Regions from separate parts of the Paenibacillus sp. FSL E2-0178 genome, predicted to be linked through region 1. Evidence: riboswitches for the same ligand, from Rfam matches in the RefSeq annotation. Region 1 holds a riboswitch; each other region holds the start of a gene.
What was found. A riboswitch is a leader RNA that binds a small molecule or an ion and turns the genes downstream of it on or off. The one in region 1 is predicted to bind cyclic di-GMP.
Positions count from the first base shown of each region.

Region 2: linked by a shared signal. The riboswitch ahead of MHI42_RS15255 (PA14 domain-containing protein) and the one ahead of MHI42_RS17180 (transglutaminase-like domain-containing protein) in region 1 are both predicted to bind cyclic di-GMP.
Region 3: linked by a shared signal. The riboswitch ahead of MHI42_RS17970 (collagen-binding domain-containing protein) and the one ahead of MHI42_RS17180 (transglutaminase-like domain-containing protein) in region 1 are both predicted to bind cyclic di-GMP.
Region 4: linked by a shared signal. The riboswitch ahead of MHI42_RS33060 (thiamine pyrophosphate-binding protein) and the one ahead of MHI42_RS17180 (transglutaminase-like domain-containing protein) in region 1 are both predicted to bind cyclic di-GMP.

Region 1 covers NZ_CP151953.1:3,958,790-3,966,549, forward strand. The annotation lists rRNA gene MHI42_RS17170 (23S ribosomal RNA) at 1-2,769, opposite strand, end outside; rRNA gene MHI42_RS17175 (16S ribosomal RNA) at 3,102-4,659, opposite strand; gene MHI42_RS17180 (transglutaminase-like domain-containing protein) at 5,024-5,833, opposite strand; cyclic di-GMP riboswitch class I at 5,848-5,928, opposite strand; cyclic di-GMP riboswitch class I at 6,002-6,082, opposite strand; gene MHI42_RS17185 (class D sortase) at 6,210-6,863, opposite strand; gene MHI42_RS17190 (GtrA family protein) at 6,936-7,340, opposite strand; gene MHI42_RS17195 (glycosyltransferase family 2 protein) at 7,330-7,760, opposite strand, start outside.
Region 2 covers NZ_CP151953.1:3,486,733-3,494,492, forward strand. The annotation lists gene MHI42_RS15255 (PA14 domain-containing protein) at 1-2,028, opposite strand, end outside; cyclic di-GMP riboswitch class I at 2,129-2,209, opposite strand; gene MHI42_RS15260 (sugar phosphate nucleotidyltransferase) at 2,347-3,720, opposite strand; gene MHI42_RS15265 (hypothetical protein) at 4,307-4,819, opposite strand; gene MHI42_RS15270 (UDP-glucose/GDP-mannose dehydrogenase family protein) at 4,862-6,202, opposite strand; gene MHI42_RS15275 (glycosyltransferase) at 6,207-7,307, opposite strand; gene MHI42_RS15280 (glycosyltransferase family 4 protein) at 7,410-7,760, opposite strand, start outside.
Region 3 covers NZ_CP151953.1:4,139,359-4,147,118, reverse strand. The annotation lists gene MHI42_RS18000 (AraC family transcriptional regulator) at 1-347, shown strand, start outside; gene MHI42_RS17995 (Atu4866 domain-containing protein) at 424-675, opposite strand; gene MHI42_RS17990 (zinc-binding dehydrogenase) at 881-1,813, opposite strand; gene MHI42_RS17985 (hypothetical protein) at 1,947-2,831, shown strand; gene MHI42_RS17980 (ASCH domain-containing protein) at 2,873-3,295, shown strand; gene MHI42_RS17975 (hypothetical protein) at 3,762-4,136, opposite strand; cyclic di-GMP riboswitch class I at 4,986-5,078, shown strand; gene MHI42_RS17970 (collagen-binding domain-containing protein) at 5,161-7,760, shown strand, end outside.
Region 4 covers NZ_CP151953.1:7,687,417-7,695,176, forward strand. The annotation lists gene MHI42_RS33035 (ATP-binding protein) at 1-458, shown strand, start outside; gene glpK (glycerol kinase GlpK) at 580-2,073, shown strand; gene MHI42_RS33045 (3-oxoacyl-[acyl-carrier-protein] synthase III C-terminal domain-containing protein) at 2,270-3,262, opposite strand; gene MHI42_RS33050 (hypothetical protein) at 3,365-3,715, opposite strand; gene MHI42_RS33055 (carboxymuconolactone decarboxylase family protein) at 3,916-4,278, opposite strand; gene MHI42_RS33060 (thiamine pyrophosphate-binding protein) at 4,330-5,973, opposite strand; cyclic di-GMP riboswitch class I at 6,092-6,188, opposite strand; gene MHI42_RS33065 (HAMP domain-containing methyl-accepting chemotaxis protein) at 6,693-7,760, opposite strand, start outside.

The DNA of each region.
Region 1 (7,760 bases):
CGTACGTAGCTACTCAGCCATGCTCCTGGCGGAACAACTGATGCACCAGCGGTACGTCCATCCCGGTCCTCTCGTACTAAGGACAGCTCCTCTCAAATTTCCTGCGCCCACGACAGATAGGGACCGAACTGTCTCACGACGTTCTGAACCCAGCTCGCGTACCGCTTTAATGGGCGAACAGCCCAACCCTTGGGACCTACTTCAGCCCCAGGATGCGATGAGCCGACATCGAGGTGCCAAACCTCCCCGTCGATGTGGACTCTTGGGGGAGATAAGCCTGTTATCCCCAGGGTAGCTTTTATCCGTTGAGCGATGGCCCTTCCATGCGGTACCACCGGATCACTAAGTCCGACTTTCGTCCCTGCTCGACTTGTTGGTCTCGCAGTCAAGCTCCCTTATGCCTTTGCACTCTTCGAATGATTTCCAACCATTCTGAGGGAACCTTTGAACGCCTCCGTTACTCTTTAGGAGGCGACCGCCCCAGTCAAACTGCCCGCCTGACACGGTCCCCGTACCCGGTAAGGGCACTAGGTTAGAACCTAGATACGATCAGGGTGGTATCCCAACGGCGCCTCCGCAGAAGCTTGCGCTCCTGCCTCAACGGCTCCCACCTATCCTGTACAGATCGTACCCAAATTCAATATCAAGCTGCAGTAAAGCTCCATGGGGTCTTTCCGTCTTGTCGCGGGTAACCTGCATCTTCACAGGTATTAAAATTTCACCGGATCTCTCGTTGAGACAGCGCCCAAGTCGTTACGCCATTCGTGCGGGTCAGAATTTACCTGACAAGGAATTTCGCTACCTTAGGACCGTTATAGTTACGGCCGCCGTTTACTGGGGCTTCGGTTCACAGCTTCGGATTGCTCCTAACCACTCCCCTTAACCTTCCAGCACCGGGCAGGCGTCAGCCCGTATACTTCGCCTTGCGGCTTCGCACAGACCTGTGTTTTTGCTAAACAGTCGCTTGGGCCTTTTCACTGCGGCCCCCTCGGGCTATTCACCCTACCGAGGCACCTCTTCTCCCGAAGTTACGAGGTCATTTTGCCGAGTTCCTTAACGAGAGTTCTTCCGCGCGCCTTAGAATTCTCTTCTCGCCTACCTGTGTCGGTTTGCGGTACGGGCACCTTCTCCTGGCTAGAGGCTTTTCTTGGCAGTGTGAGATCATGACCTTCGCTACTACAATTTTCGCTCCCCATCACAGCCCAGCCTTATCGATGTGCGGATTTGCCTACACATCAGCCTCACTGCTTAGACGGACACATCCATCAGTCCGCGTCACTACCCTCCTGCGTCACCCCATCGCTCATAGCGGATTACGGTGGTACAGTAATTTCAAACTGTTGTCCTTCGACTACGCCTTTCGGCCTCGCCTTAGGTCCCGACTTACCCTGAGCGGACGAGCCTTCCTCAGGAAACCTTGGGCTTTCGGCGGATCAGATTCTCACTGATCTTTTCGTTACTCATACCGGCATTCTCACTTGTATGCTGTCCAGCGCTCCTTACGGTACACCTTCAACCTACATACAACGCTCCCCTACCCCAGATGCAAAGCATCTAGCCATAGCTTCGGTGGTGTGTTTAGCCCCGTTACATTTTCGGCGCAGAGTCACTCGACCAGTGAGCTATTACGCACTCTTTCAATGGTGGCTGCTTCTAAGCCAACATCCTGGTTGTCTGTGCAACTCCACATCCTTTCCCACTTAACACACACTTGGGGACCTTAGCTGATGGTCTGGGCTGTTTCCCTTTTGACAATGGATCTTAGCACTCACTGTCTGACTCCCGGCAAGAAGTTAATGGCATTCGGAGTTTGACTGAGCTTGGTAACCCTTGCGGGCCCCGCACCCAATCAGTGCTCTACCTCCACCACTCCATTCACCGAGGCTAGCCCTAAAGCTATTTCGGGGAGAACCAGCTATCTCCGAGTTCGATTGGAATTTCTCCGCTACCCCCACCTCATCCCCGCATTTTTCAACATGCGTGGGTTCGGGCCTCCAGTGCGTGTTACCGCACCTTCACCCTGGACAGGGGTAGATCACACGGTTTCGGGTCTACGTCCACATACTAAATCGCCCTATTCAGACTCGCTTTCGCTGCGGCTCCGGCTTCTCACCTTAACCTTGCATGTTAAACGTAACTCGCCGGTTCATTCTACAAAAGGCACGCCATCACCCATAGATCGGGCTCTGACTTTTTGTAAGCACACGGTTTCAGGTTCTATTTCACTCCCCTTCCGGGGTGCTTTTCACCTTTCCCTCACGGTACTGTTTCACTATCGGTCGCCAGGTAGTATTTAGCCTTAGCAGATGGTCCTGCTGGATTCATACGGGGTTTCACGTGCCCCGCACTACTCGGGATCCGTCTCGGAGAGAACACAGTTTAGGCTACAGGGCTTTTACCTCTATCGCGGGCCTTTCCAGACCTCTTCGCCTACCATATTCCTTTGTAACTCCATGTGAGACGTCCCACAACCCCAAGGGGCAAGCCCCTTGGTTTAGGCTGTTCCGCGTTCGCTCGCCGCTACTGACGGAATCACTATTGTTTTCTCTTCCTCAGGGTACTTAGATGTTTCAGTTCCCCTGGTCTGCCTCTGCATTTCCTATGTATTCAGAAATGAGTAACTGCGAATTACCACAGCTGGGTTTCCCCATTCGGACACCCCCGGATCAAAGCTTGCTTACAGCTCCCCGAGGCAGTTTCGTTGTTCGCCACGTCCTTCGTCGGCTCCTGGCGCCTAGGCATCCTCCGTGTGCTCTTATTAGCTTAACCGTCACTCCGGTGTTTCGCTTGCTTGCTCCTCTTGTTTTGAATGCCGCTCATGGATTGCTCCATTCACCAACACATTCAAAGCCAAAGGTCGCTGCACAATCGAAAACCTTCGTTCTGCACTAATAACTATTTCAACTTGCTTTCACAAGTTTCAGCTAAAAGATGTTCTAAAACGCAAATTCGTTTCGGTATTCAGTTTTCAAGGATCAAGGTAAAGATGAGAGCTTAAACTCTCAAAACTGACCAACGAGTGAGTAACAGGCCTAAACCTGAGTTTTGGAAGTAATACTTCCGATTTGAATGTTTCCGTTGCAGGAAACGATTCTCCATAGAAAGGAGGTGATCCAGCCGCACCTTCCGATACGGCTACCTTGTTACGACTTCACCCCAATCATCTACCCCACCTTCGGCGGCTGGCTCCCTTGCGGGTTACCCCACCGACTTCGGGTGTTGTAAACTCTCGTGGTGTGACGGGCGGTGTGTACAAGACCCGGGAACGTATTCACCGCGGCATGCTGATCCGCGATTACTAGCAATTCCGACTTCATGCAGGCGAGTTGCAGCCTGCAATCCGAACTGAGACCGGCTTTGCTGGGATTGGCTCCACCTCGCGGTTTCGCTTCCCGTTGTACCGGCCATTGTAGTACGTGTGTAGCCCAGGTCATAAGGGGCATGATGATTTGACGTCATCCCCACCTTCCTCCGGTTTGTCACCGGCAGTCACTCTAGAGTGCCCAGCTTAACCTGCTGGCAACTAAAGTCAAGGGTTGCGCTCGTTGCGGGACTTAACCCAACATCTCACGACACGAGCTGACGACAACCATGCACCACCTGTCTCCGATGCTCCGAAGAGGGGCACTATCTCTAATGCTTTCATCGGGATGTCAAGACCTGGTAAGGTTCTTCGCGTTGCTTCGAATTAAACCACATACTCCACTGCTTGTGCGGGTCCCCGTCAATTCCTTTGAGTTTCAGTCTTGCGACCGTACTCCCCAGGCGGAGTGCTTACTGTGTTAACTTCGGCACCAAGGGTATCGAAACCCCTAACACCTAGCACTCATCGTTTACGGCGTGGACTACCAGGGTATCTAATCCTGTTTGCTCCCCACGCTTTCGCGCCTCAGCGTCAGTTACAGCCCAGAAAGTCGCCTTCGCCACTGGTGTTCCTCCACATATCTACGCATTTCACCGCTACACGTGGAATTCCACTTTCCTCTTCTGTACTCAAGTCACCCAGTTTCCAGTGCGACCCCAGGTTGAGCCCAAGGTTTAAACACCAGACTTAAATGACCGCCTGCGCGCGCTTTACGCCCAATAATTCCGGACAACGCTTGCCCCCTACGTATTACCGCGGCTGCTGGCACGTAGTTAGCCGGGGCTTTCTTCTCAGGTACCGTCACTCCGGTAGCAGTTACTCTACCGGACGTTCTTCCCTGGCAACAGAGCTTTACGATCCGAAAACCTTCATCACTCACGCGGCATTGCTCCGTCAGGCTTTCGCCCATTGCGGAAGATTCCCTACTGCTGCCTCCCGTAGGAGTCTGGGCCGTGTCTCAGTCCCAGTGTGGCCGTTCACCCTCTCAGGTCGGCTACGCATCGTCGCCTTGGTGAGCCGTTACCCCACCAACTAGCTAATGCGCCGCAGGCCCATCCCCAAGTGGCAGATTGCTCCGCCTTTCATTCTCTCTTCAGGAGAGGAAAGAAATTATCCGGTATTAGCTACCGTTTCCGGTAGTTATCCCAGTCTTGAGGGCAGGTTGCCTACGTGTTACTCACCCGTCCGCCGCTAAGTAAGAATGGAAGCAAGCTTCCATTCTTACTCCGCTCGACTTGCATGTATTAGGCATGCCGCCAGCGTTCGTCCTGAGCCAGGATCAAACTCTCCAAATTGGTTTTAGAAAGAGCGATTGCTCATTTTGAAACATCTGACGAGAATTTACATTCTCTATTTTGGAAGTCACTTTCGTGATTTCCGATACTCACTCGTTGTTCAGTTTTCAAAGATCAAGCTCGTTGTCAGCGGCGCTTACCGCGTCACCAGCAACTCTTATAATATATCACGTTCATTCGAGTAATGCAAGCTTTATTTTAAAATCACTTATTTAAGTCATTTCTTATTAAGTTTGCCGCTCCAACAACGCTTATTTATAATACCCTATCTCTCTACCAAAAAGCAACCTTTTCCAAAATAAAAATAACCCGCTTAATTAATACGCGGGTTATCCTCAATGAAACTATGAATGCATCTGTGCTCTTAGTAGAACTTAGCTGCAGTATATTTACTTGCCACTTTAACCAGATCTGCTGTTTTGCTGTTCTTGGCAAGTCCAGCATCAACTGTAGTATCAATAGTTACCCATTTGCCATTAAGGAACACTTCATTCCAAGCGTGGTAAGACGTCACATAACTTGTGTTACCCATAACCAGTTTGGTAGGAATGCCTTCACTGCGAAGCATAGTAGCGAACAAGGAAGCGTAATCGTAGCAGATCCCCTTCTTGGTAGCCAGGGTACTGTCGTTGTTAGGGATGTAATCTGTAGTTACACTGGAAGCCAGGGAATAATCATATTTCACATTGGTTACGATATAATTATAGATAGCCTTCACTTTGTCTTCATCTGATGTCAAACCTTGTGTAAGCTGTGTTGCTTTCAGAACTGCTTTATCGGAAGAACTCCATTTAACATTCTGTACGGAGCTCAGATATACGGCGTTGGCGTTGCTCAGGCTAAGATCTACCGTCTCGGAAGAGATTACTTTGTATTTGTTGCCGGTAGTGTTCTCAAGTACGGAAACCTTGTATGAACCGTTACCTTGTTGAAGCGGGAATGTTTCAGTTGGTTTGGAAGTGTATAAGTTGTAGGTGTAGCTGTTATTATCTTTGGTGATCATCAGCTTAATCTTCTTATCCTTAGGAACATTATAAGAAACTCCGATAACACCCTGATCAAGTTGACCTATGTTCAACCAGCTTGCATCTGCATTAGCAGCTTGAGCTGTACCTGTCTGCACCGACGTAACCACTACGAATAGTGTAACCAACATTAAATAGAACTTCTTCATTGGATAAAACCCCTTTCGGTAGCTGGCTGCCATCCTTACGGGAAGGCCCTTTAGCTTTGCGTCCCTACCTTTCGATAGGTTTGCCGTTATCGTATAAGCTTTATCTGTCCTTGCTTCTACCATAAAATGCTAGATTCACAATAAGAACAAACAAAAAAAGCCTCTTCATTCGGTAGCTGGCTGCCATCCTTACGGGAAGGCCCTCTAGCTTTGCGTCCCTACCTTTCGATAGGTTTGCCGTTTATCGTGTATTAGCTTTGTATAGTTATATCTTACCATATCTATTTCTATTATCAAGACCTAAATCACTAGATTTCCGCGAAAACAAATAAAAATTTTAAGTATTTTAAGTTTTTCCGTCATTATTCTACAAACATCACGATAACTTTGCGTGAATGATAAGTCTATGCGTTGGATTCACCAGCGGATCACAAGTAATGAGTGTTAGAATCTTGTCATCCTTATTCCCTTTCAATACGGATACATCGGTTGGTTCCACAATAGTCACATCATAAACTACATAATTGTACGCCTGCTTGCCGGTTGTAACGGAAATAGTGTCCCCGACTCCGACTTCATTCAATCTGTTGAACAGCCTTCCCGTAGTTCTTGATCTATGCGCTGCAATTGCAGCATTGCCAGCAGAGCCAAGCGGAGCCGTCTCCTTCATATGCGCAGCAGCATGCTTCATATTCGCCTTGGTGGCGCCTTCGAGCACAGGCAGCTTCAGATCTATTTTGTCGATTTCGATGATTGCCATCACCTTGCCTCCGACTTCAATCTCAGGCGCAGCAGAGGGTTCTGGCTCTTCCGCAGCCGACTCATCCGCCAGCAGCTGGGTTACTTCCGCGTAAGGCTTACTTAGATCAGCACTGGCCGGAGCTGAGGCAGACGGAACGATTTCACTGTAGGCCTGTTCAGCCTCTTCCAGCAGCTTTTGCTGCTGACGGTCATTGTACCATTCGCTTCCTTTGGGATAGAGCATAATCAGTACCCCGGCAAGTATAATCAAATAGGATAATTTCCGCATGACAATCGCCTCCGTAATATAGAATAGATGTTACCCTCCCGGAAAAAATTAAGAAGCAATGCTTCTTAATTTTCAGAATACCCATTTCCGGCTTCCGAAGAAATTAATGATCACCGTAACAAATGTGACCAGCACTTTGGCGATCAGCACTTGAATACCAAGGGAATCGGTCAATATATGAATCAGCAGCACCGATATACCCAGCACCACCAGGTTCAGCACGATAAACCTGACCAGCTGCATACGGTCGAAGCCCTCTTTATTGCCTCTGTCCCGGTCGCGGAAGGTCACCTTTTTATTCCAGAAGAAGCTGTTGGCCGTACCGGCGCTATAGGAAATAATCTGCGCAGGGGTGTTGATCATCCCAAGGGAATGCAGCAGTGTGAATACAGCAAAGTCAATCAGTGTATTCAGCAGGCCTACCGCATTGAATTTCAGGAACTGGATGAACCCCGCACTCCATCTCTTATCTGGCATAATCGCTTTCCTTCCGCGTGTCTTCTATTTCCGCATCCGGATAGCCTTTGGTCTCACGTACAATATAGAGCGGTCTGTCCTTCGACTCATCATAGATCCGTCCGATATACTCACCAATTACCCCCAGCAGCATCAGCACAATCCCGTTGAAGAGCAGATTCACGCCGACTATAGATGCCCATCCGGGTACAGTCCAGGAGGTAAAGACCTTTTGGAACAATACCAGGAACAGATAGATGAAGCTGGAAAAGGACAGAAAGAATCCGATATAGGATGCGATTTTGAGCGGTTTGTGGGAAAAGGAGGTGATGCCGTCGAGCGCAAACCGGATCATTTTTTTGAGCGGATATTTCGTTTCCCCGGCAAAGCGCTCCTCCCGCACATATTCTACCATGGTCTGCCGGAAGCCTACCCAGCTCA
Region 2 (7,760 bases), 470 kb from region 1:
TGCATCGGTACGTACCACTGCCGGAGCACCAGACAACGTCATATTATTGAAATATTCCGCAATCAGCCCGTTCGCCGCAGGAGCCTCGGCCGTAAGATTCTCCGGTAATGGAGCTTCTGCTGGCGTTGGTGCCGCTGTTGGCGTTGGTGCCGCTGTCGGCGTTGGTGCTGCTGTCGGCGTTGGTGCCGCTGTCGGCGTTGGTGCCGCTGTCGGCGTTGGTGCCGCTGTCGGCACCGGTGTTGGTGTTGATACTGGTAACGGCGTTGCTGTTGGTACTGGTGTTGCAGTCACAGCCGGAGCATCCAAAGCTGCTTTGCTGGCTGAAGAATCAGACGTGTTCACAAATAACGCGCTTGTAGGGACAGTTGCCTTCGCCTGGCTTGGACTCTGCCACATCAGACGGATATTGGCATCGCCGGCATTCTCGTAATACTCTACTTTGATATCATACAGCCGGCCTGCTTGCAGGTTTATGCTTCCTGTACGCTCGGTACCGCTCTGTTTGGTCCAGCTGTCGATTACAGCTGTGCCGTCAATATAGACGCGGATACCATCATCGGATGTAGTGATAATCTGATAGGTTTCACTGAAAGACGGTTTGATCTGACCCGTCCAGCGGATGGAGAAGCTATCCACTCCGAGCTTGGCATCCGGCGCTGCCTGGCGCCAGTTAAAGTTCAGCAGCGCATCATTCCGGACCAGGACCGGAGTACCCGAAAGCGTCATGTTCTTGAAGTATTCTCCCTGAAGACCATTCTGAACGACGGGGGTCGTCACAGAATCATTGGAAGCAGGGGGCGGCGTCAGTACCGGTAACGGCATTGCAGTCGGTACTGGCGCTGGTGTTGCTGTAGGTACCGGCGTTGGTGTTGCAGTCGGTACCGGCGTTGGTGTTGCTGTCGGTACCGGCGTTGGTGTTGCTGTGGGTACCGGCGTTGGCGTTGCTGTTGGTACCGGCGTTGGCGTTGCTGTTGGTACCGGCGTTGGCGTTGCTGTAGGTACCGGCGTTGGCGTTGCTGTAGGTACCGGCGTTGACGTTGCTGTTGGTTTCGGTGTCGCCGTAGCAAATGTGCCTGCTTTATAATCGTCCCGGGTCACAGTATAGCTGTCGCTCATGAAGTTTTTGATGGTAGCATCGGTGTTGGTTTCATACAGCATTTTTCCCCAGCTCATCATATATACCCAATTTTTCTGGGAGAGCTGCAGCTTTGCCGTGCTTGGCATTTGTCCATTCTCGCCAATGGCAATCGGTTTGCCATTCGCAAGAGCGAGCAGGCTGTCATGGTATTTATTCATATAATCGTTCTCATATATATCTGCCGCGAGTACATCCACCTTGTCAGCCCCCGGATAGGTCAGCGCATAAGGATCAGACCAGGCATTGGGTGCATTGGGGTTCCATACCCACAGCAGGTTGTTTAATTTATGAACGTTCACGAAACGGTCATACATAATATTCCAAAGCGCAGCAAAATTATTTTTCTTCCCCCACCAGAACCAGTCACCGTTCATTTCGTGGTAAGGTCTCCAGAGTACGGGAACACCAGCATCCCGCAGGCTTTTAAGTGAAACTGCCACTTTGTCCAGATCTGCAATCAATGCAGTGTACTGTGTTGTACCCGGAGTAATATATTTATTGAATTCCGCCTGGCTCAGCGGTTTCTGAACATTGGACCAGAGGTATGCGGTACCTGGCAGATTCTCATGAAAAGTCATGGCTACAATGCCGCCGCCCTTATACCAGTTGATCGCGCTGTTCACAACATTTCTGCGCTGCGCCGCTGCTGTACTTTCCGATTGCCCGCTGATTACGCCCAGTTCATAGCCGTGAAGAGCAGCATATTGTCCGCTGGTTCCCTTCAGCTTGTTGCTGAATTCGTCCGGACTTTCCAGATAGTCATGTTGGCCGGTAATAATGCCTTTTCCAGTGATAGAATACAGATCATCCAGCAATCTGACTGCTTCGGTTGAAGCCTCCGGATTAACGGGCGCTTTGGAACTAGAGGCAGCTTCTGCAGATGAAGGCATTCCGCCAAGTCCCAGAGGTACTGCAGTCAATAAAAGGGCCAGAGACAGCACAGTGCACAGCAAACGAGACTTACGGTAAGTTATCAAAATCCATCTTCCTTTCGGTAGCCAGGCTGCCACTCTTGCGAAGGCCCTATAGCTTTGCGTCCCTATCTTTCGATTAGGTTTGCCTTTGTCGTATTGGAAGGATTAATCCCTCTTACCGTAAATATCGTCCCTATTTAGTTTTAATTAAGAGCAAAAATGAATTTTTCTTAATAATTGGTTCTTAATACCTGTTTTGGATTTGTAACAATTGGTTATATAGATAAATTAGACCTACGAAATGAATTGCTGCAAGGCGATATCTTCCCAATCCAAGGTGATTCGGATGTTATCTTCCTCCACCAGCTCAGAGCCGGTCTGCACTTCGATAAATTCCATATCTGTCAATGCCAGGATCGCATGCTTGGTGCCTTCCGGAATCCGTACGACATCCCCCGCCTTCACATTATGCATTTTCTCATTGAGCACAATGCTGGCTTCACCGCTGACAATGGTCCAGATTTCACTGCGTTTGTGATGCAGCTGATAGCTGATATTTTTACCTTCAGAAATAAAGATCCGCTTCGTCAGCACCTCATTGCCTTCCGCATATTTCACATAATCAATTACCTTGTAGTGACCCCAGCGGCGTTCTTCGTACATCGGTCTTTGTTCAAAAGATTTCAGCACTTCCTTAATGCGCGGGCTCTCCGCCTTGTGCGTAACCAGAATTCCGTCCGGGCTGGCGGCGATAATCAGATCCTTCGCCCCGATCACGGTGATCGGAATGTCCAGCTCGTTGATCAGGCAGGTGCCTTCGGAATCAGCAGTGACGAAGCCTTTGCCGACATGATTGCTGGTCATTTCTTCGGTCAGCGTATTCCAGGTGCCCAGGTCCTTCCAGAATCCGGCGTAAGGCTGAACTACGATATTCTCTTCTTTTTCCACCACTTCATAATCAAAACTGATGGAAGCCAGCAGTTTATACTGCTTCTGCAGTTCCTCATAGTTCAGCGGCAGTCCTTTGCGCTGCAGAATATCCAGCAGATAACCTAGACGGAAAGCGAACACGCCGCAGTTCCAGAGGGCGTTCCGGCTGATCAGCTCCTCGGCCTGCTTCCGGTCCGGCTTCTCCTGGAAGTGGCTGACCTGCAAATAACCGCTCGCTCCAGCTTCGGCGCTGGTAGGAATGATATAGCCGTATTTCTCGGAGGCATGCTCCGGAACTACGCCCATCAGCGCCAGATTGGCACCGCTCTCCAGCATCGTGCTCTCCAGCTGCAGTACAGTCTCGAAGAAGGACGACTCCACATAAGGATCGACGGGCAGGATGGCTACCGTCTCGCTTGGTGAAACACCGGCGACCGAATACAGGTAGGCTGCTGTCAATGCAATGGCAGGGAAGGTATCGCGCCGCTCCGGCTCAACGATAATCGGCACCCCGCTGCCCAGCTGGCTCTGAATCATCTCTACCTGGCTGCGGCCGGTGGCCAGGTAGGACGATTCCGCCATCCCTGTCTCCTGCAGCTGTCTCCATACCCGCTGTACCATGGATTCCGGTTCACCTGCCGGGCTTTCCAGTACTTTCAGAAATTGCTTCGAACGTGAATCATTGGACAAAGGCCAGAGCCGTTTACCAGAACCGCCTGATAGAAGTACTAGTTTCATAAGTGAACCCTCCTAAGTTTATGTGATGTCGCGAAAATATCGGATTGTTATTGGGAACTGGCTGCGTTTGCTTAAGCCAAAAAGGCGGGCTGTTATGAGGGTCACTGCAAGGAATGTTTGGACTTTCGGCCGCTGCCCGTCTCCAGATTTCCTGATTTAAACCGCTTATGGCGGTAGAAATCCGGAGACAGCATATGCTTCCGAAGCTAGCTTTCCTACGGAAAGCTTTCAGGCGGACGCTAACGCTCCTACAGTTCCAAAATTCCTCTCCGTTCCATTACATAACAGCTGGCTTATTCGCTTCGCCCGCAGGCGAAGCTCCCGGCTAAAGATCCGGCTATTGCCGCTTAGTTGAGCGGCAATTGAATTAACTGCTGCCGCCGGTTGTTACGGCAATATAGCCTGTGGCTGCCCCGCCTGCTTTTGCGGCGGCAAAGCCATTTCACGCTTGTTCCAAGGCGGCGCCGCTCAACTAAGCGGCGGTGAGAGATTTAAGGGATTAAGTGCATCTTGTTCCAAGGGATTTCCGCTCGCTGTAGCAGCGAAGGGGAAACCTAACACTCTTGTTCCAAGGTTTTACGTTCACTTACGCGGCGATGAAATCAAGAGCACTAATGCCCCTCATTCCCTCGTTTAGCCCGCGTCCGGTGGAATCAAGGGCACTTTTGCCCCTCATTTCCTCGTTTAGCCCACATTTAGTGGAATCAAGAGCACTAATGCCCCTCATTCCCTCGTTTAGCCCGCATCCGGTGAAATCAAGGGCACTTTTGCCCCTCATTCCCTCGTTTAGCCCGCATCCGGTGAAATCAAGGGCACTTTTGCCCCTCATTTCCTCGTTTAGCCCGCATCCGGTGAAATCAGGAGCACTTTTGCCCCTCATTTCCTCGTTTAGCCCGCATCCGGTGAAATCAGGAGCACTTTTGCCCCTCATTTCCTCGTTTAGCCCGCATCCGATGCATTCAGAAGGATTTTTCCCTTTAATTTCCCCGTACAGCACACTTTCAGCGGAATTAGAGGGATTTTTCCCTCTAATTTCCCCATACAGCTGACTTTCAGCGGAATTAGAGGGATTTTTCCCTCTAATTTCCCCGTGCATCACACTTTCAGTGGGAGGCTGCGGGATCACTGATAGGCCAAGAGCTTAGACCGCGCCGGCAACGCTGGCGGAGAATCCGCTAAGGCCGCCCATCTGCGGGCGTCCGACAGAATGATACTCCAGGCCAGTTCCTTCGATCTGCTCTTTGCTATAGACGTTGCGGCCGTCGATCAACACCTGGCGGCGCATGCTCTTCGCCAGCAGATGCAGGTCGATATCCTTGAACTGGCTCCAGTCGGTGAGGAGGCATACCGCATCGCTGCCTTCGGCAGCCTCTTCCGCCAGCCCGCACCAGCGGAGCTGCGGGTGATCATATTGCGCCCGGAAATTCTCGGCGGCAATCGGATCATAGAGCTTCACGGTGGCGCCTTCGGCTACCAGCGCCTCAACGATTTCACGGGCAGGAGCCTCGCGGACATCATCGGTGTTCGGCTTGAAGGCGAGGCCCCAGATGCCGATGACTGCGCCGCGCAGGCTGCCCAGCGATTCATGCAGCTTGGAGATGATCATGAAGCGCTGGCCTTTATTGACCTCGACCACCGATTTCAGCAGCTTGAACTCGTAGTCCACGTTGCCGGCAATCTGGATCAGCGCATTGGTGTCTTTCGGGAAACAGGAGCCTCCATAACCGATACCGGCCTGCAGGAAGGTAGATCCGATTCTCCGGTCCATTCCCATGCCCTCGGCCACCTCGGTTACATCAGCTCCCACTTTTTCGCAAATATTGGCGATTTCGTTAATGAACGATATTTTAGTAGCCAGGAATGCATTTGACGCATATTTGATCATCTCGGCGCTGCGGATATCCGTGACGAATACATTGTCCGTAAAGCCCTGATGCAGCTGGCGCATCGTCGGCTCAAGCTCAGGATTATCGAGTCCGATCACGATCCGGTCGGGATGCAGCGTGTCGCGGATCGCGGAGCCTTCACGGAGGAACTCAGGGGCGGAGACAATGTCGAAGGGATGATTCGTGTGCGAAGCGATCAAATTGCGGATTTTCTCATTGGTGCCTACGGGTACGGTTGACTTGGTCATGATGACCTTGTAGCCTTCCATTGCCTGCGCAATTTCAATGGCTGCCCCTTCGATATATCTTAGATCCGCTTCACCGCCCGGCAGTGAGGGAGTCCCTACAGCAAGGATGACGATGTCGGAGCGGCGGACCGAATCCTTAAGATCGGCCGAGAAGCTCAGCCTGCCCTCGCGGAGATTCATTTCGATCAGTGCCTCAATACCCGGCTCATAAATTGGGGATTCCATCCGGTTAAGCTTCTCAATCTTCGCCTCATCCTTATCGACACAGATGACATGATTTCCATTAAGGGTGAAGCATACGCCCGAGACAAGACCTACATAGCCGGTACCGATTACTGCGAGTTTCATACAATCATCCTCCTTTTAGGAAATTGACGTAGGCCTGTTCCACATACTGCTTGAACTGGACCATAAACGCCTGCTCATCAAATTTACGTGCATGGCCCATAATCTGCTCGATATCCCACGCATAGGATTCTGCCTCATCAATAGCCTGGAGCAAATCATCAACTTCCTGGTGCTGGAAGAACACGCCGTTGACGTAAGGAATAATCGTGTCCAGCGCTCCTCCGGCCTGATAGGCGATGACCGGTCTTCCTGCTGCATTCGCCTCCAGGGGCGTAATGCCGAAATCCTCTTCTCCGGGAAAAACAAAAGCCCGGCACTGCGACATCAGCCCTGTCACTTCATCATCCTCCAGCCGGCCCAGGAAAGAGATATTATCCTTGGCCATGCCTTCCAGACGCTTGCGGTCCGGCCCGTCTCCCACGATGTACAGCTTCACGCCGTTACGGTTGAACGCCTCCACTGCCAGATCGATCCGCTTGTAGGAAACCAGCCGGGATACGATCAGATAGTAATCTCCAATGGTAGGGGAGCTGGTGAAGCGCGCTGTATTGATCGGCGGGAAGATCACATCGGAATCCCGGTGATAATAATTCTGAATCCGCGTCTTCACGACGGAGGAGTTGGCTACGAACTGATTTACATTTTTGGAGGTACGCTGGTCCCAGTTCTTCAGGCGCTGCATATATACCTTGAGCAGTCTTTTGAATATACCGGAATTCGACTGGCGCTCCATGTAGGTGTCATAATCCCAGGCGAACCGCATGGGGGTATGGCAGTAACACAGATGAAATGTAGACTCGGGCACCTGGATGCTTTTCATAAAAGCACTGCTGGAGCTAAGGACGATATCATACCCGCTGAAGTCCAAATCGCGGACGGCCATCGGATAGAGCGGCAGCACCCCTTTGAAATTCTTCTTCACTCCCGGGATTTTCTGCAGCCAGGAGGCCCGGATATCCGCATCTTTGAGGTTATCGGTCAGGCGGCTTCCGTTAAAAACCGTTGTGAAGATCGGAGCATCCGGATACATGTGATGAAACACCTCCACCACTCTTTCCGCTCCGCCCATTTGGATTAAGTAATCGTGCGCTATCGCAATTTTCATGTGAATCATCCTCAAAGTTTTATGGAGCAGCATCATCAAGCAGTGAACGCATGGTAGAAACGGATAGTGAAGCAAGTCTTAAGCATTGTCCAAGCGCGAGGGTCAGGTAACCGCCAGCAGACCTTTGTAGTAAGCGACGATATCCTTGACCGTATTCTCGATGACAAAATGCTCTTTCACCCGTTTCATTCCATTATCCGCCATCCGTCTACGCTCTTCGGGATGGTTCAGCATCCAGGTGATGGAGTCTGCAAGTACAGTAGCATCTCCCGGCTGGATCAGCATTCCTGTTACGCCAGGAACTACAATCTCAACCGGTCCGCCTTCATTGGAGGCAATCACCGGCAGTCCAGCCGCCATACCTTCGACGATGACCTGGCCAAACGGCTCGGGGGTGATCGACGTGTGAATCAGTAAATCGGCTTTGTTCATAAGTCCTTGTATATCATCTAC
Region 3 (7,760 bases), 180 kb from region 1:
TCGCTCTCTTGGGCAGCCGTGCCCATCAAATTGCCCACGTGATTGAAGGGATGAATCTCCACTATGCGGAACCCATGCGGGTGGAGAAGCTCGCGCAAGCAGCCGGAATGAGCAAATCATCTTTTTTTGCCTGTTTCAAAGAAGTGACGGCAATGACCCCCCTCCAGTATCAGAAACGCCTGCGGCTGACAGAAGCTCGGAAAATTCTCCTGGCGACAACGAGCGATGCGACAAGTGTCGCTTATCAGGTTGGCTATGAGAGCGCCACGCAGTTCAATCGTGAGTATGCCCGCTTGTTCGGCCAGCCGCCTATTCGGGATGTACATCGGTTCCGGGAAACGATATAGTTGCATCACACAAAAACACCGCCTATTCTCCTGAGAATGCGGTGTTTTTGTTATTCCTGTTATGTGGAAACTTGGTTTACTCCCGATACAAGACCATGCCTCCGTGATAGAGCACCGAATCGCGAAAATCACCATCGGCGGTGAAGCCGGTATCATCTACATATTCAATGTGATCACCTGTAATAGAATAACTTCCTTGATAAGCGCTTTTTCTGCTTCCGCGTGCTTCATCATAGCGGCCGTTAGGCAGCAATTCATGCCTTATATAACCATCTGCGGTTACCCACATCCCAATAAAAGGATGGGAGGGGTTAATGCTATCTTCCATTATATTCATCCTTTCTTTATTTATTTAGTTCTGCATGTTTATTATCCTCCTTCAATACAATGGGGGGTAGCCTGATTCATTGAGATTGTTGCCTAATCCTCCATTTAAGAGATTGAGAATATTATGACCAATTTAACCTCTTTTGTGGTGACACGGGTCTGCCATATCTGTCGTGCGTGCTTTACAGGCGCTTTTTATATCAGAATTAATCGATCAACAGCACGGCCTTACCGGAATATCTGCGTTCCAGCAGCGCCTCGGATACCTCCGCTATCTTCTCCCATGACGCTTCCACTTCAATGAGGGGTATTAATTGGCCTGTTGAGAGGAGGCCGGCCAGCAGTTTGAGATCGTCGGCTACGGAGTAACGGCTAACTTCTTCTCCAAGAAAGAAGCTGTACAAGGTTCTGCCGCCTAAGCCTCTGACATCAAGTGTGGAGTAAGGAGAGGCTGAATGTCCCATCGAGACTAGGGTCCCTCCCGGTTCCAGCTGAGGCATCAAAGCAGCCAGTGTATCACCGCCCACCGAATCCACGATTAGATGATAAGGCCCAAAAGGAATTGCCTGAGATATCGCAGCTTCTCCAACCACAACCTCATTAGCGCCGGCTTCCCGGGCAACCTGGGCTTTTTCCTTTGTTCTTGCTACACCTACTGTAAATGCCCCGGACTGTGCGGCTAACTGATGAGCCATGATTCCCACGCCTCCAGTGGAGCCGGTGATCAATATTTTCTTGCCGAGCAGCATCCCGCCCTTTCTAAGGGTGTAAAGTGCGGACAGGCCTGCTACAGGCAAAATGGCGGCTTGGGCGAAGGTTACGTTATCCGGTATCTCTGCCAAGAACGAAGCGGGGGCTGCTACCCGCTCTGCCCATGCCCCCATCGGAAGAAGTCCGGTGACACGGCTTCCTTCTCTGGGCCCGGTGCCGTTCCGGGCTTGCTGGACAACAGTTCCGGCAAAATCCCAGCCCGGCCGGAATCCCTCAGCCTCCTTCCTTGCATCAACAACTTCACCCCGGTTAAGGGAGAAGGCATGCACTCTAACGATTGCCTCCCCGGGCTGGGCCTTCGGTGCGGCGACTTCCTTGACGGTCAAATATCCCTCAGCCGGTGAGTCTGTAACAATTGCACGATTCATAGAATCTCCTCCATAAATATAATTAGATGCGTAATGGAAATTGCGCCCTGTTTTCATAGTGGAGTATACTGTAGGAATTGGCTTGTACCAAGAGTAGAACTACACCTCATTATGGATAAAGGCGGTGAGCCTGATGACTATACGTAAGGACCGGAACGTTCAGGAAGAAACATTGAAGGGCCTGATAGCTGAAATTGAGAACCTTCGCGTAACACGTCAACTGGATTATGCTAATCAACCCCATCCGTTGTTGAAACGGTTTACTCAGCAGGAGCTTAACGATATGGCTTGCCCTACGTATAAAAACCTATTAATGGGACGCTCACACCGCATGCCGGATCGCCGGATGATTATCTGTATTGCTGAATATCTGGAGTGTACAGCCGTTGAACGGAATGCTCTGCTGCTGGCTGCCGGTTATCTCCCGGTCTATCCGGCGCTTGAAGGCGCAGCTATGGAGCAGGCGCTGGAAGAAGTGAGGCAGATCCTGAGCAGCCTGCCGCTGCCGGCAATGATTGTGAACCACATGTTAAATATCAAGGCGGTGAATGAACGGTTTAGCCGGTTATTTGAGCTGCCTGCTTCCCCTGCTTTCTATAAGGGCTTGAATATGGCCGATCTTCATTTCAATGCTGATTATCCTGTGCGTTCCCGCTCAACCTTCAATGCCGCATCCTTTGAATTATGGGAATCTCATGCAGTGGAGGGTATACATGCTTACCAAAAATTACACACCGGCTCCAGACAGGAGCCATGGTATACGCATAGCCTCGAAAGACTCCGGCAATACAGTGATTTCAATAAGTACTGGAATAAGCGGCCTGACAACACAGGTAACGAATATGGTCAGCACAAAATGATCTTAGCCAGAATGGGTGCCTCAGATAAGTTGGTTCCTATCCGGTACAAGCAAATTCATATTTCCGCGGGCCATCATCTATATCCAAGAATTGAGGCCTACATACCGGTCGATGAAGCTGCTCATACAGTTTTTGAACAACTGGGAAGCTGCGTGTAAACTGGACATTATGTGTTTTCTGGAATGGAGGCAAGCCTTGTATGAAGTGTCTGACGATTCGCCAGCCTTGGGCCACCTTAATTGCGCTGGGTGAAAAACAGATCGAGACCCGTTCCTGGCCGACGTCTTACCGGGGGGATTTAGCCATCCATGCCGGTATGCAGGTAGATAAGGCCATATGCAAGACGGAGCCGTATCAATCAGTGCTTGCCCGGCACGGCTACACCGCGGATAATCTGCCCTCCGGAGTAATCCTTGCGACCAGCCGGCTGGCCGGTTGCTGTGGGGTTACGCCTCAGCAGGCGCAGCAGAGCTGGCCGGGCGGGAATGAATATGTGTTCGGTGATTATGCAGAAGGCCGGTATGCCTGGAAGCTGGAAGGGGTAGTTGCGCTGGCTCATCCTATACCTGCCAAAGGGCGCTTAGGTTTCTGGGAATATCCCGTTCTTGAGCAGGAGTGGTGAATCCGTTTGTGGCCAAATAAATAAAAATTTCATGCAGATCAGCTGTCAGCGGGTATGATAGGGATATTCAGCGGGTAATCTTCTTATATATAAGGAAAGCGGACTCTGCGGCGGTATGTTGCGGGAGCCAGGGCAGAATTGCCGGGAAGGAGCGTATGCATAAGAGATGGGCAGCCTTCTTATCGCATGGCTTTGTATGCTTTGTTTGTTTATTGTGTTTAAGGATCAGGTAAGCCGGAAGATCCTGTATCCCGTAGCGGCTGTGGTTATCTGCGGCACGCTTGGGTATTGGACGATTTTAATGTAATCTTTATCTGGGTATCAGCTTATTTTCAGGTAAGGGATGTATATTGGGGTTACCAAACATCCCCCGGTGTAATATGGTACCCTGAGGTCTTGCCGATCATGGCGGGCCTCTTTTTTATGAGGGGAGAAACGCTGAGAATTAACATCGCCAGAATGCTGTTCATCTCAAGGCGGTTGAATCCGGAGTGCCAAGACCCAGATATCTGCGCATGCGGATAGTAGACTGGGCGGTAATGACATCATCCAGCAGCAGCATCCGTTCATGGTAACCCCTGCAGACAAATTTGGCTTCAATGCCAACTTCCAGCTGCTGCTGTGCATAGACCTTCAGACCACGGGCTCTCATCTCGGTGCGGACATTCCGCAGGTCGGCTATGGCTGCGCCCGCCGCTGTCCGGACAACCTCCAGGTAAGGAGCGGGTGTGCGCAGCTCTGCGGATAGGATGGAAGCATCGCGTTCAAAGGCGGATAAAATGAGCGGCAGCAAGATATACGATTTCACCAGCATATTGTCCTGGCTCTCAGCTCTGTGCATCAATCTCACCCCCTTTGATGAGAACGTATATTCGTAATTTAACCCGAAGTTCAAAAAAAATCAATAGTATTTAAAAAAGAGGGCTATTAATGTGACATAATTCACAATAAAATAGGAAAAATTATTTTATATTAAAATTGAAATAATAAAGATTAAAAATAAATCAGTTTAAAAGGAGAATGGCAATGAGTCATGAAGGAAATCTCCGCCGCGGTTTATTATTCGGGTTATTCCTTAGCGTTCCGCTCTGGGTGTCAATGATTGGCTGGATTCAGCTGCTCTAAAAATGGATTCCTGCGTGTGCAGATTTTCAGCCCTCTACGCAAACTCCCTAGAACTGTCGATTAAAGACTGCTGCCAGGGTTTGCTTAGGCGCCAGTTTTTGTGAAAATATATGAATATCATAGAGCCCTTACTATAAAAGAGCTCTCCGGTATGAACGGAAAACGGGCGGTATCCTTAAAGGGGATAGCGCCCGTTTCTTCACGTTTACCATGGTGAGCTTTGCTTAAGCGGAGATGAGTTGGGGGAAGGGGGAAGGAATAGGACTAAAATACTAAATTTTAATATTTAAAATTGTAAGAAATAGCTATGTGAAAAGGAAAAAATACTGCGGCGAATTAGCGGGATTATCGACTTTTTTCGTCAGAAAGTTATATTCTCATCTTGTATAAACCCTTATATATAAAGGGTTTATCAATATTTTTTTATCAAAAAAATAGCTGTGAAATGAATTGGAAATATATTGACAATATGCCATTAGGCATCTAAACTGAAGTTAGTTCTAAAGTAACAAATATCACAGATTTCAGTTGGGTATTACATAAGCTTTTCCAATTTCATATCAATCATGTACAAACGCAAACCGTTTCGAAAGAGCGGGACGCAAAGTCAGGAATCTGATGCCCCTTAAGTCCGGGCTATGGTCGTCCGGCCGCCGTGAAGCTAACCCTTCGTGGCGGCCTTTTTTTTGTTATAGTTTTGCGGCGATTTCATAGAATAGTTGAATAGGAGGTGTAGATTATTGAGAAGAAAAATGCGAAAAGCGGCCGCCTTTATTCTGGCGGGCGTACTGACCGTAAGTAGCGCCTTTACTTGGGGGACGGAGGTGAGGGCAACATCTGGTGTGCCTTACAATCCAACGCCGGTCTTGGGGATTGCCGGGAATTTTAATGCTTTTATCTTTGACGATTTCACGCAAGGCAATGATCAAATTGAAGGCCGTCTTGCAGCGGGGGGGAATATTACTCTCTCTGGAGGTTACGGGGTAGCCAGGGCCTACAGGAATTCTTCAGCCACCGACGTACTCGTTGCCGGCAAGAAGTTTAAACATTCGGGCAGCGGAGAAATCTACGGAAACGTTGTGTATGGGGACACCATTGAAGCCAATGAGCCTAGTGTGAACATTATAGGCGCGAAGAAGCAGGGAAGCCCGATTGATTTCCCGGCTGAGAAGCAGTATCTGATCTCGCGTTCTGCAGCATACGGGGCATTGTCCGCTACGAAAGAAGTTGGTAATAATTATGGAACACTTACAATAAGTGCGCCGGATCTTTTCAACGTAGTTCATCTGGATGCGGCAACGCTGGCGAATACAAACAATATTCAATTCAACATTGCCCAGAATGCCACGTTAATTATTAACATAAGTGGAGCTACGGTCAATGTACCAAGTTTCGCAATGAATAACGGTAGAGCAAGTCAAGTGTTGTTCAATTTCTACGAAGCGACCAAGGTGAATATTGCGTATACGACCTTCTTGGGAACGATACTGGCGCCTAAGGCGGATGTCAATTATTCCGGTGCAGAGCTTTACGGAACGCTAATTGCCAAGTCTTTTAGCGGCGGAGTAGAAATGCACCTTGGAACATACGAGGGAGATGGACCGCCGCCAAGTCCGACGCCGACCGCAACACCAACACCCAGCCCATCGCCAACACCAACCGCAACACCAAGCCCGACACCAACAGTGAAACCGACTGCAACGCCAACGCCGACGGCGACGGTGAAACCAACTCCAACACTGACACCAACACCGACAGCAACGGTAAAACCGACACCGACGGTAAAACCAACCGCAACACCAACACCGACAGCAACGGTGAAACCGACACCGACGGTAAAACCAACGCCAACACCTAAGTGCACTCCGACGCCAACACCGACAGTGAAGCCGACACCAACACCAACGGTAAAGCCGACACCGACAGTGAAGCCGACGCCGACGCCGACACCAACGGTAAAGCCGACGCCGACAGTGAAGCCAACGCCGACACCTAAGTGCACTCCGACGCCAACACCGACAGTGAAGCCGACACCGACAGTGAAGCCAACACCGACAGTGAAGCCAACACCGACAGTGAAACCGACACCAACAGTGAAACCAACGCCGACAGTGAAACCAACGCCGACAGTGAAACCGACACCAACAGTGAAACCGACACCAACAGTGAAACCAACGCCGACGGTGAAACCAACGCCGACAGTGAAACCGACACCAACGCCAACGGCGGCACCGACACCAACGCCAACGGCAGCACCGACACCAACGCAAACAGCTGCACCGACACCAACGCCAACAGCGGTACCGACACCAACGCCAACAGCTGCACCAACACCGACACCAACGGCAGCACCGACACCAACGCCAACAGCTGCACCAACACCGACACCAACGGCAGCGCCGACACCAACGCCAACAGCTGCACCAACACCGACACCAACGGCAGCGCCGACACCAACGCCAACGGCGGCACCAACACCAACGCCGACGGCTGCACCGACACCAACGCCAACGGCGGCACCAACACCAACGCCGACGGCTGCACCGACACCAACGCCAACAGCGGCACCGACACCAACGCCAACGCCAACGGCAGCACCAACACCAACGCCAACGGCTGCACCGACACCAACGCCAACAGCGGCACCAACACCAACGCCAACGGCAGCACCGACACCAACGCCAACAGCGGCACCAACACCAACGCCGACGGCTGCACCGACACCAACGCCAACAGCGGCACCGACACCAACGCCAACGGCTGCACCGACACCAACGCCAACAGCGGCGCCAACACCAACGCCAACGGCAGCACCGACACCAACGCCGACGGCGGCACCAACACCAACGCCAACGGCAGCACCGACACCAACGCCAACGGCGGCACCAACACCGACACCAACGGCAGCACCGACACCAACGCCAACAGCTGCGCCAACACCAACGCCAACAGCGGCACCAACACCAACGCCAACAGCGGCACCAACACCAACGCCGACGGCGGCACCAACACCAACGCCAACAGTAGCACCAACACCGACCCCAACGGCAGCACCGACACCAACGCCAACGGCAGCACCGACACCAACGCCGACGGCAGCACCAACACCAACGCCGACGGCAGCACCAACACCAACACCGACGGCAGCACCGACACCAACACCAACGGTAGATCCAACACCAACGCCAACTGCAGCACCAACACCAACACCAACAGCAGATCCAACATCAACACCGACAGTAGCACCGACACCAACGCCAACGGCAGCACCGACACCAACACCAACAGCAGATCCAACACCAACACCAACAGTAGAGCCAACACCGACACCGACACCAAC
Region 4 (7,760 bases), 3.7 Mb from region 1:
TGCTGGAACGGGTGTACCGCAAGTTTTCGGTCAGAGCCAAGGAGCGGGATATCATTCTTGAGCTGAAGAAACCGGATACCGAATTGCTCCTTAAGGCTGCCGATGAAGACAAGCTGGAGCAGGTGCTCACCAATCTGCTCGACAATGCCTTCCGCCACACTCCGGCCGATAAACGGATATCCATTCGGGCGGATTCCACCGTGCTGGAAGGCCGGAGGGTTCTGGAGATAGAGATCCGGGACCAAGGGGTAGGCATTACGCCTGAGGATCTGCCGTATATCTTCGAGCGCTTTTACAAAGCCGACAAAGCGCGCGTAAGGGGAGAATCTGGAGGAACCGGTCTGGGACTAGCGATTGTGAAGAACATCGTCGAGTCGCATCATGGGAGTATCCACGCCTCCAGCAAGCTTGGAGAAGGCACCGCTTTTACCCTGCGGCTTCCTGTCGAAAAACAGTAAATCCGGACAATGCATGACAGCGCCTCTGACAGCAGAGGTGCTTTTTGTTGAAACCACCACATTAATCTTGTTCAACGTGGAACATATCATAGAAGCTGAGGCTTGCAGGAGGCTGTGCATAATGATCTTATCCTTGGACCAAGGTACCACCAGTTCACGCGCGATCCTCTTTGATGAGGAGGCGGGAATGATCGCGCAAGGGCAATATGAGATTAGACAATCCTTTCCCCGGCCGGGCTGGGTAGAGCATGATCCGGAGCAAATCTGGGAGAGTCAGCTTGCTGCGGCCAGAGACGCTATCGCGGCAAGCTCCGCCCCTGCTGATAGTATTACGGCCATCGGCATTACCAATCAGCGTGAGACTGCACTGATCTGGGACAAGGCTACCGGAACGCCGGTCTATCCGGCGATCGTCTGGCAGGACCGCCGGACTGCAGAGCAGTGTGAGGCGCTTAAGGCGCAGGGAATGGCCGGAGAGATCGCTGAGAAGACGGGTCTTGTCATCGATGCGTATTTCTCGGCAACGAAGCTGGCCTGGATTCTGGACCATGTGCCGGGGGCCAGAGAGCGGGCGGACCGGGGAGAGCTGCTGGCCGGAACCATTGACAGCTGGCTGATCTGGAAGCTTACAGGAGGCGCTGTGCATGCTACGGATGTTACCAATGCTTCACGGACCATGCTCTACAATCTGCATGAGCGCAAATGGGATGACGGCCTGATTGAGGCGCTGCGCATTCCGCCCTCTATTCTGCCTGAAGTAAGGATGTCAGGCGGGGACTTCGGGGCTGCAGACAAGCAGTGGTTCGGTGCAGATATTCCCATCCGTTCTGTGCTTGGGGACCAGCAGGCGGCATTGTTCGGTCATACCTGCCTGGAAGCAGGCAGCGCCAAGAACACCTACGGCACCGGCTGTTTCATTCTGATGAACACAGGCACTGAGGCAGTGACTTCGAGTCATGGCCTGTTGACCACGGTAGCCTGGGGTATGGGAGACGAACTCTATTATGCCCTTGAGGGCAGTGTGTTTGTGGCTGGAGCAGCGGTACAATGGCTGCAGGAGGGCCTTGGGCTGATTGTAGCTCCGGCGGACTCGGAAGAGAAGGCGAGTGAGGTGGAGGACAGTGAGGGGGTTGTGGTCGTGCCGGCCTTTACCGGCCTTGGTGCACCCTACTGGGATATGTATGCCAGGGGCGCCGTGTTTGGACTGACCCGGGGAACGACCGCCGCACATCTGGTCCGCGCAACGCTGGAGTCGCTGGCCTTTCAATCCCGCGATGTCATCGGGGCGATGGAAAAAGACGCAGGCATGCCGCTCAGCGGCCTGAGAGTGGATGGAGGCGCCGTGCGCAATAATCTGCTGATGCAGTTCCAGGCGGACATTCTTGGGAGCGACGTAACCCGTACTACGTATGCGGAGACCACAGCGCTCGGCGCTGCGCTGCTGGCAGGACTCACCTCCGGCATATGGACCCGGGAGCAGCTGGAGAGCTTCAATAAGGCCGAGAAGGTATTCTCACCGCAGATGGAGACGGAAGAGCGTGAACGCCGTTACAATGCCTGGCAGGACGCGGTGTCCCGGACTATGGGCTGGGAGAAGCATGAAGGACAGAGGTAACAAGAACAGCTGCTGATATGGCAGACTGCGCTTACCGGATGAATCGGATAGATTCACCTCAGGCAGGATGAACGCTGCAGGTTCTGCCTGGGGAGAGTCGGGCCCTGACGTGTACATAAAGAAACAGCCCGCTGGCAGGAATTCTGCTGCGGGCTGTTTGGATATCAACAAGAAACTATAAGTTCAACGGCTAAGATTAATACTCCATTACAAAAGCGACATTCTGCCAGCCGGCGCCTACTGTCCAGAACAGGACCTTGTCTCCGCGTTCCAGCTGTCCGGTAGTCACTGCTTTGTGCAGGGCGATAAACGGGCTGCTGGTGGAGGTGTAGCCGAATTCATCCCCGATGTAGACGGCTGCATCAGCGTCAATTCCGGTTTTGCCGGCAACGGCCTTGATATTCGGAAGTGACAACTGCGAGAAGCAGGCGGCCTTGATGGATTCAGGTGCGATTCCGTTATTGCTGAGCAGGGTGTTAATTGATTCTGAAGCAGCATCCACACAGATGGAATCATCGAACGGGATGAACTTCACATTGAATTCTCCGGCAGCCACACCCGTACGTCCGAGATTGGCTAAACCTTCCGCCGGGAACAGCGAGTTGCCGTAGACGCAGGTATCGGTCTGATAGATCGAATCAATGAAGCCTACCGAATTCTCGTCACGCTCCAGAATGAGCGCGGCAGCTGCATCACCGAAGTTGGCGTAATATACCGGGTCATTCTTGTCCGCATGCGGGGCAACGTAGTCAGAACCAATGACAAGTGCACGGCGGATTCTTGGGTTCGCCATCATTTGACGGCTGACCTGTTCAACCGAAGCGGTCATTCCTGCGCAGTTGGCATTACTGTCGATACAGATCGTATGCGATGCACCATTAATCAGGCGGTGAATCATCAATGAGTTCGTTGGGAAAATATATTCAGGAGTCTGGCTTGCATAAGCGATCAGGTCAATGTCTGCGCCGGTCAGGCCGGTCTTGTCCAGTACATTGCTTGCGGCTTCAAAAGCCATCGTCAGGGAGTTCTCATCCTTGCTGTCGATACTGTAGCGGTTTTCACGGCCAAGAGCAGCCAGCAGGCCACGGATATCAATTCCCTTCTCATCGAAGTGCTGAATGAAGAAGTCATTGCCGATGCTTTTGCTTGGATGATAGATAACAATGTCCTTAATGCGAATCCCTGCCATAGTAAACCTCCTAAAAGTTTGGGTAGCCCGTAAGCATACACTTAGTTTCGTGAGCGAATCCTGCGTTTCAAACCGCTAATAATGGTTTAAAAATAAGTTAACCTAAGCTTGTACCGTGGACGTGATTTCCAGGTTTTCGAGTCCTGCTTTGCGGCCCAGACGTGCCAGCTGCATTTTGAGAATAGGGTTATTCTCAAGGGTAAGGCTCACTTTTTGGAAGCCGTCTGCCTTGAACATGATGAAGCAGCCTTCGAGCAACGGCACAACATCAGGAGCGGTTACATTCAGCTTGCGGCAATCGATATCCAGTGCATATTCGGATGGGTTGATCGGATTGATGGTCTGCTGATAGGCTTGTATCGATTTAAGACCGTCCTCGTTCGAGAAGGTTCCTTCCAGCTCGATGTTAATTACTTTCTTCGCATTGTCTGTCTTCAAAATAAATTGTCCCATGTTCATCTCTCCCGTAATTTTAATTGCATGACTATTCAGAGTGACCTGATGATTCATCATGTTGATATCCCAAAAAACTACGTTCCTGCGACGATATTCGACAAAGTGAACTTGGTTTTGGGATATTTTGCCTTCATTATAACCAGAACTTTCTTGAATACGCAATACAAAAGTCGAATGATGTAATATTGTGTTATTAATTATCGAATTTCTTCCAGCGTCTCCAGCAGAACATTGAACGCCGAGATCACTCTGGGTGCGCCGATACAAGGTGTCAAATGAAGCAGGATACCTTTGATTTGATCAACGGTCATCCCCACGCGGAGCGCCATTACATAGTGAACACCCAGCTGCTCAAATTGTCCCATGGTGATCAAAGAAGAGATGACGGCAATTTCTTTCCAGTCTGAACCGATGGTGGTCCGTTGAAAAATATCACCGTATGCATTGCCCATGATATACTCGGCTAATTCGGGAAAATGCTCTTTAATAGGAGCTAGGGCTTTGGCCCCATAGTCCCCGGAAAGATTGGTGAAATGGTCCAGTCCGCTGTCTACGTTCATATTCACTTGTTTGCCTCCTGATAGTAAGTTAGGAAATCTGTAACATACAGCCTAGTTGAGATCCAGTGTACGGTGGGCCGTAGGAGGCATTTCGTCACGGTCAGTCAACAGCTCAATAACAGCTACGCGGTTAAGTTCAACTGCTTGGCTGATTGCAGAGGCAAACTCCTCTTGCGTCTCTGCGCGGAAGCCGGTGGCTCCCAGGGACTCAGCAAACTTCACTGCATCCATGGGGACTTCAAAGATGGTTCCATCAATACGTCCGGTTGTTTTTTCCATACCCTTAAGCGCCATATCCAGCTGCATATTGTTCACAACGATGAAAATAACCGGGATATTCTTGCAAACTGCTGTGTTAATTTCAGTTCCGAGCATCATGAAACAGCCGTCACCGGTAATGCAGAAGACCGTCTCTTCCGGCGCAGCAGCCTTGGCACCGATGGCCATGCCGATTGAATTCCCCATGCAGGCGAAATAGGCATCAAATATAAAGCTCCCCGGTTTCTTCACGTTGAACCATTTGACCGCATTGAAGCCGTGGCTGCCGTCATCAACAAACACGCTGCTGTTGTATGGAATCAAATCGCTCATCGTGCTCATTACCGAAGCCAGCGAGAGCTTGGACAGCACAGGCAGCTCTTCAGTATAGTGATTGGAGATTTCTATTTCACGTCTGGTTATGGTGGACGGATCAATCTTGCCGAGATACAGCTCCAGGTTGTCACGCAAATCGCCGCCGACGGAAATGGTATCGGAAGTCAGTATTTTACCGACAAAGGTTGGATCAACATCAAACTGGATCAGCTGATCCGGATGATTCTCCTTCTTAAGATTGCATATGGTCATATCGCTCAGACGCGAACCAAGCACGATAAACAGATCACTGTTGTTCAACATCTCATCCCCATGCGTACATCCGCCAACGCCCACAGGACCGTGATAGAGCGGGTGATCCGCAGCAATGGCTCCTTTACCGCCGGGGGAGGTTACTACAGGTATGTTGAAGGTCTCGGCCAATTGAACCAGTTCCTTGTGCGCACCGGAGCGGTTGACTCCTTTACCGGCAATGATCAGAGGTCTGCTGGAAGCATTGATCGCTGAAATGACCCGTTCGTAGTTGGCGTAGCTGACGAGCCTTTCCCGCTGCGGAAGGACAATCCGGCATTCTTCAAGGCGCTCGGTCTGAACATCAAACGGAATACATAAATGAACAGGTCCTTTCTTGTCACCAAGGGCGATAGACAGGGCATGATTGAAAATCGTACTGAAATGGTCGCCGCGTTCAACCAGCTTGCTGAAAAGAGTGGCCGGTCTGAACATGTCTGCCAAATCGGCAAGGTAGGATGTGGAATCCTGACACTGGGGAATCCCCAGCTCTTTAATGGACTGATGACCGGTAATGAAGAGCACCGGGAGATTGTTGGCTTTGGCGTGTGCTGCTGCGGTTAACAGATTCGTTCCGCCGGGACCGGAAGTGCCGAAGGCAACCCCGAGACTGCCTGTTTTCAGTGCATAGCCGCCTGCTGCGAAGCCAGAGCTGGACTCATGCCGGCCGGGAATAAACTCAATGCCATAGTCAACAAGTTTGAGAGCTATAGGACAAATGGACTTGCCAATAATACCAAAAGAATGTGTTACCCCAAGATCGCGTAATGCTTCCGCCATATAATCTGCAACTGTCTTCAGAACATCCACCCCACAAGTTGTTTTTTGATTGTATGCTAGCAATAGAAAACCTGTACTCGAAATAGGAGCACAGGCCTGTTGCACGAATCACCATTACTGAACGCGGATTCCCGGACGTTCATAGTTTTTCAGCAACCTGGCTGTCATGATCTCACCGGATAAGTGAGACTGTAGATCCATGGCTTTGCGTCATTCCCTTTCGGTGAATTTTGCCTCATATGTTGTTATCAATACAGCGAAGGATAATTTTCCTTTACAATATATTCCTCGCTCGCCTTTTGTCAATAAGCCTTTTGCAGCAAAACGCGAAATTTGGCGAATATTCAGATGTAATAGGAGATGAAATATTAGATATTCAAACTTTTGAAAATGGATGCGTCTGGAAGACCAAAGTCTTATAATGCAAATGCAGAAAAAGAGCGGAATTTAATCTGCATAAGCCATAAGCCTCATAACATCATGGGAACCTCATAAAACTATGCAGATGTATTAGAATTATAGGCTGGAAGAACCCTTAAATAGGTCTTAAGAAATAGGTGATTAAAATTTAAAATAATGTTAGTTTATTAGTAATAAAGAATTAGCAGTAAAGAAGTGCAAAGGCGTTATTTTAGGGTTATGCACTATTTTAACACTTTGTGAATATTACATTACAATCTGCTTTTTTCATGCCAAAAAGAGACCGTTCCCGCAGACTGCTCTGCGGAAAGGGTCTCTTTGGGCTGCTGCTAGAATTTGAAAATATGGATTGTTTTTTGCAGCTGGAAGACAGATTGTGTCATTTTCTCGGTCTCTTCCGCTACGGACTGCAGGGCATGAATTTGTTCGTTCATTGCCGCGGACACCTCCTCGGTACCTGCTGCCGTCTCCTGGGTAATGGCCGAGATATTCTCGATTGCCCCGGAGATCTTGAGCGCACTCTCCAGCATCAGATCACTCTCAGCGGAGAAGGAGGAGATCTGCTCGGTTATGTATTGCACACTATGTACGATCTGCGCGAAAATATGTGCGGTCTCCGTTATCATCTCGTTCTGCACCTGAACAACCTCTTCATTAATAGCGATGTTATCGATAGCCTGCTTGATATCGGCTTCGATGCTGCGTACCAGCCCGAATACTTCCTTGGTGGAGGCGGTTGATTCTTCGGCAAGCTTGCGGACCTCCTGCGCTACAACTGCGAAACCGCGTCCGTGCTCACCTGCGCGTGCAGCTTCAATGGAGGCGTTAAGCGACAAAAGATTGGTTTGTTCGGCAATTTCCGTGATGGTCTTGGTGATCATGGTAATGCCGCGGGCATTCTGTGAGAGCGCTTCGATCGTATCTGCTACTTTTTGTGTAGCCTGGATATTCTTCCGCATGCCTTCGGCTTGAGTGTCTACGGACTGGCGTCCCTTTTCAACCAGCTCCAGTGTATGGGTGGAGCGTTTGTTCATTTCCTTGGTAGAGTTCGTATAATTGGAGACTTTGGTTTCGATATCTTTGATCGATTCCGTCATGTCAGCAATATCCACCGAGATTTCATTCGCACCCAAGGCAAGTTCGTTGGAGGAGGAGGCTACCTGTGCCATTACGATCTTCAGGTTCTGGTTCTTGTCCTCAATCCCCCGGCTGGCATCCATAACCTGGCGGGTAAGCTGTGAAACGTCGGTCAGGATCTTCTTCAATTTATCGATCATAGTGTTGAAGGAGCGGCTGATGTCGCCCATTGATCCGTTCTCGTCTGCACGGCTGGTGAAGTCGCCTTTGGCGATAGTATGCGTCACATTGGAGATATCCTCAAATGAAGATGTAAGCGT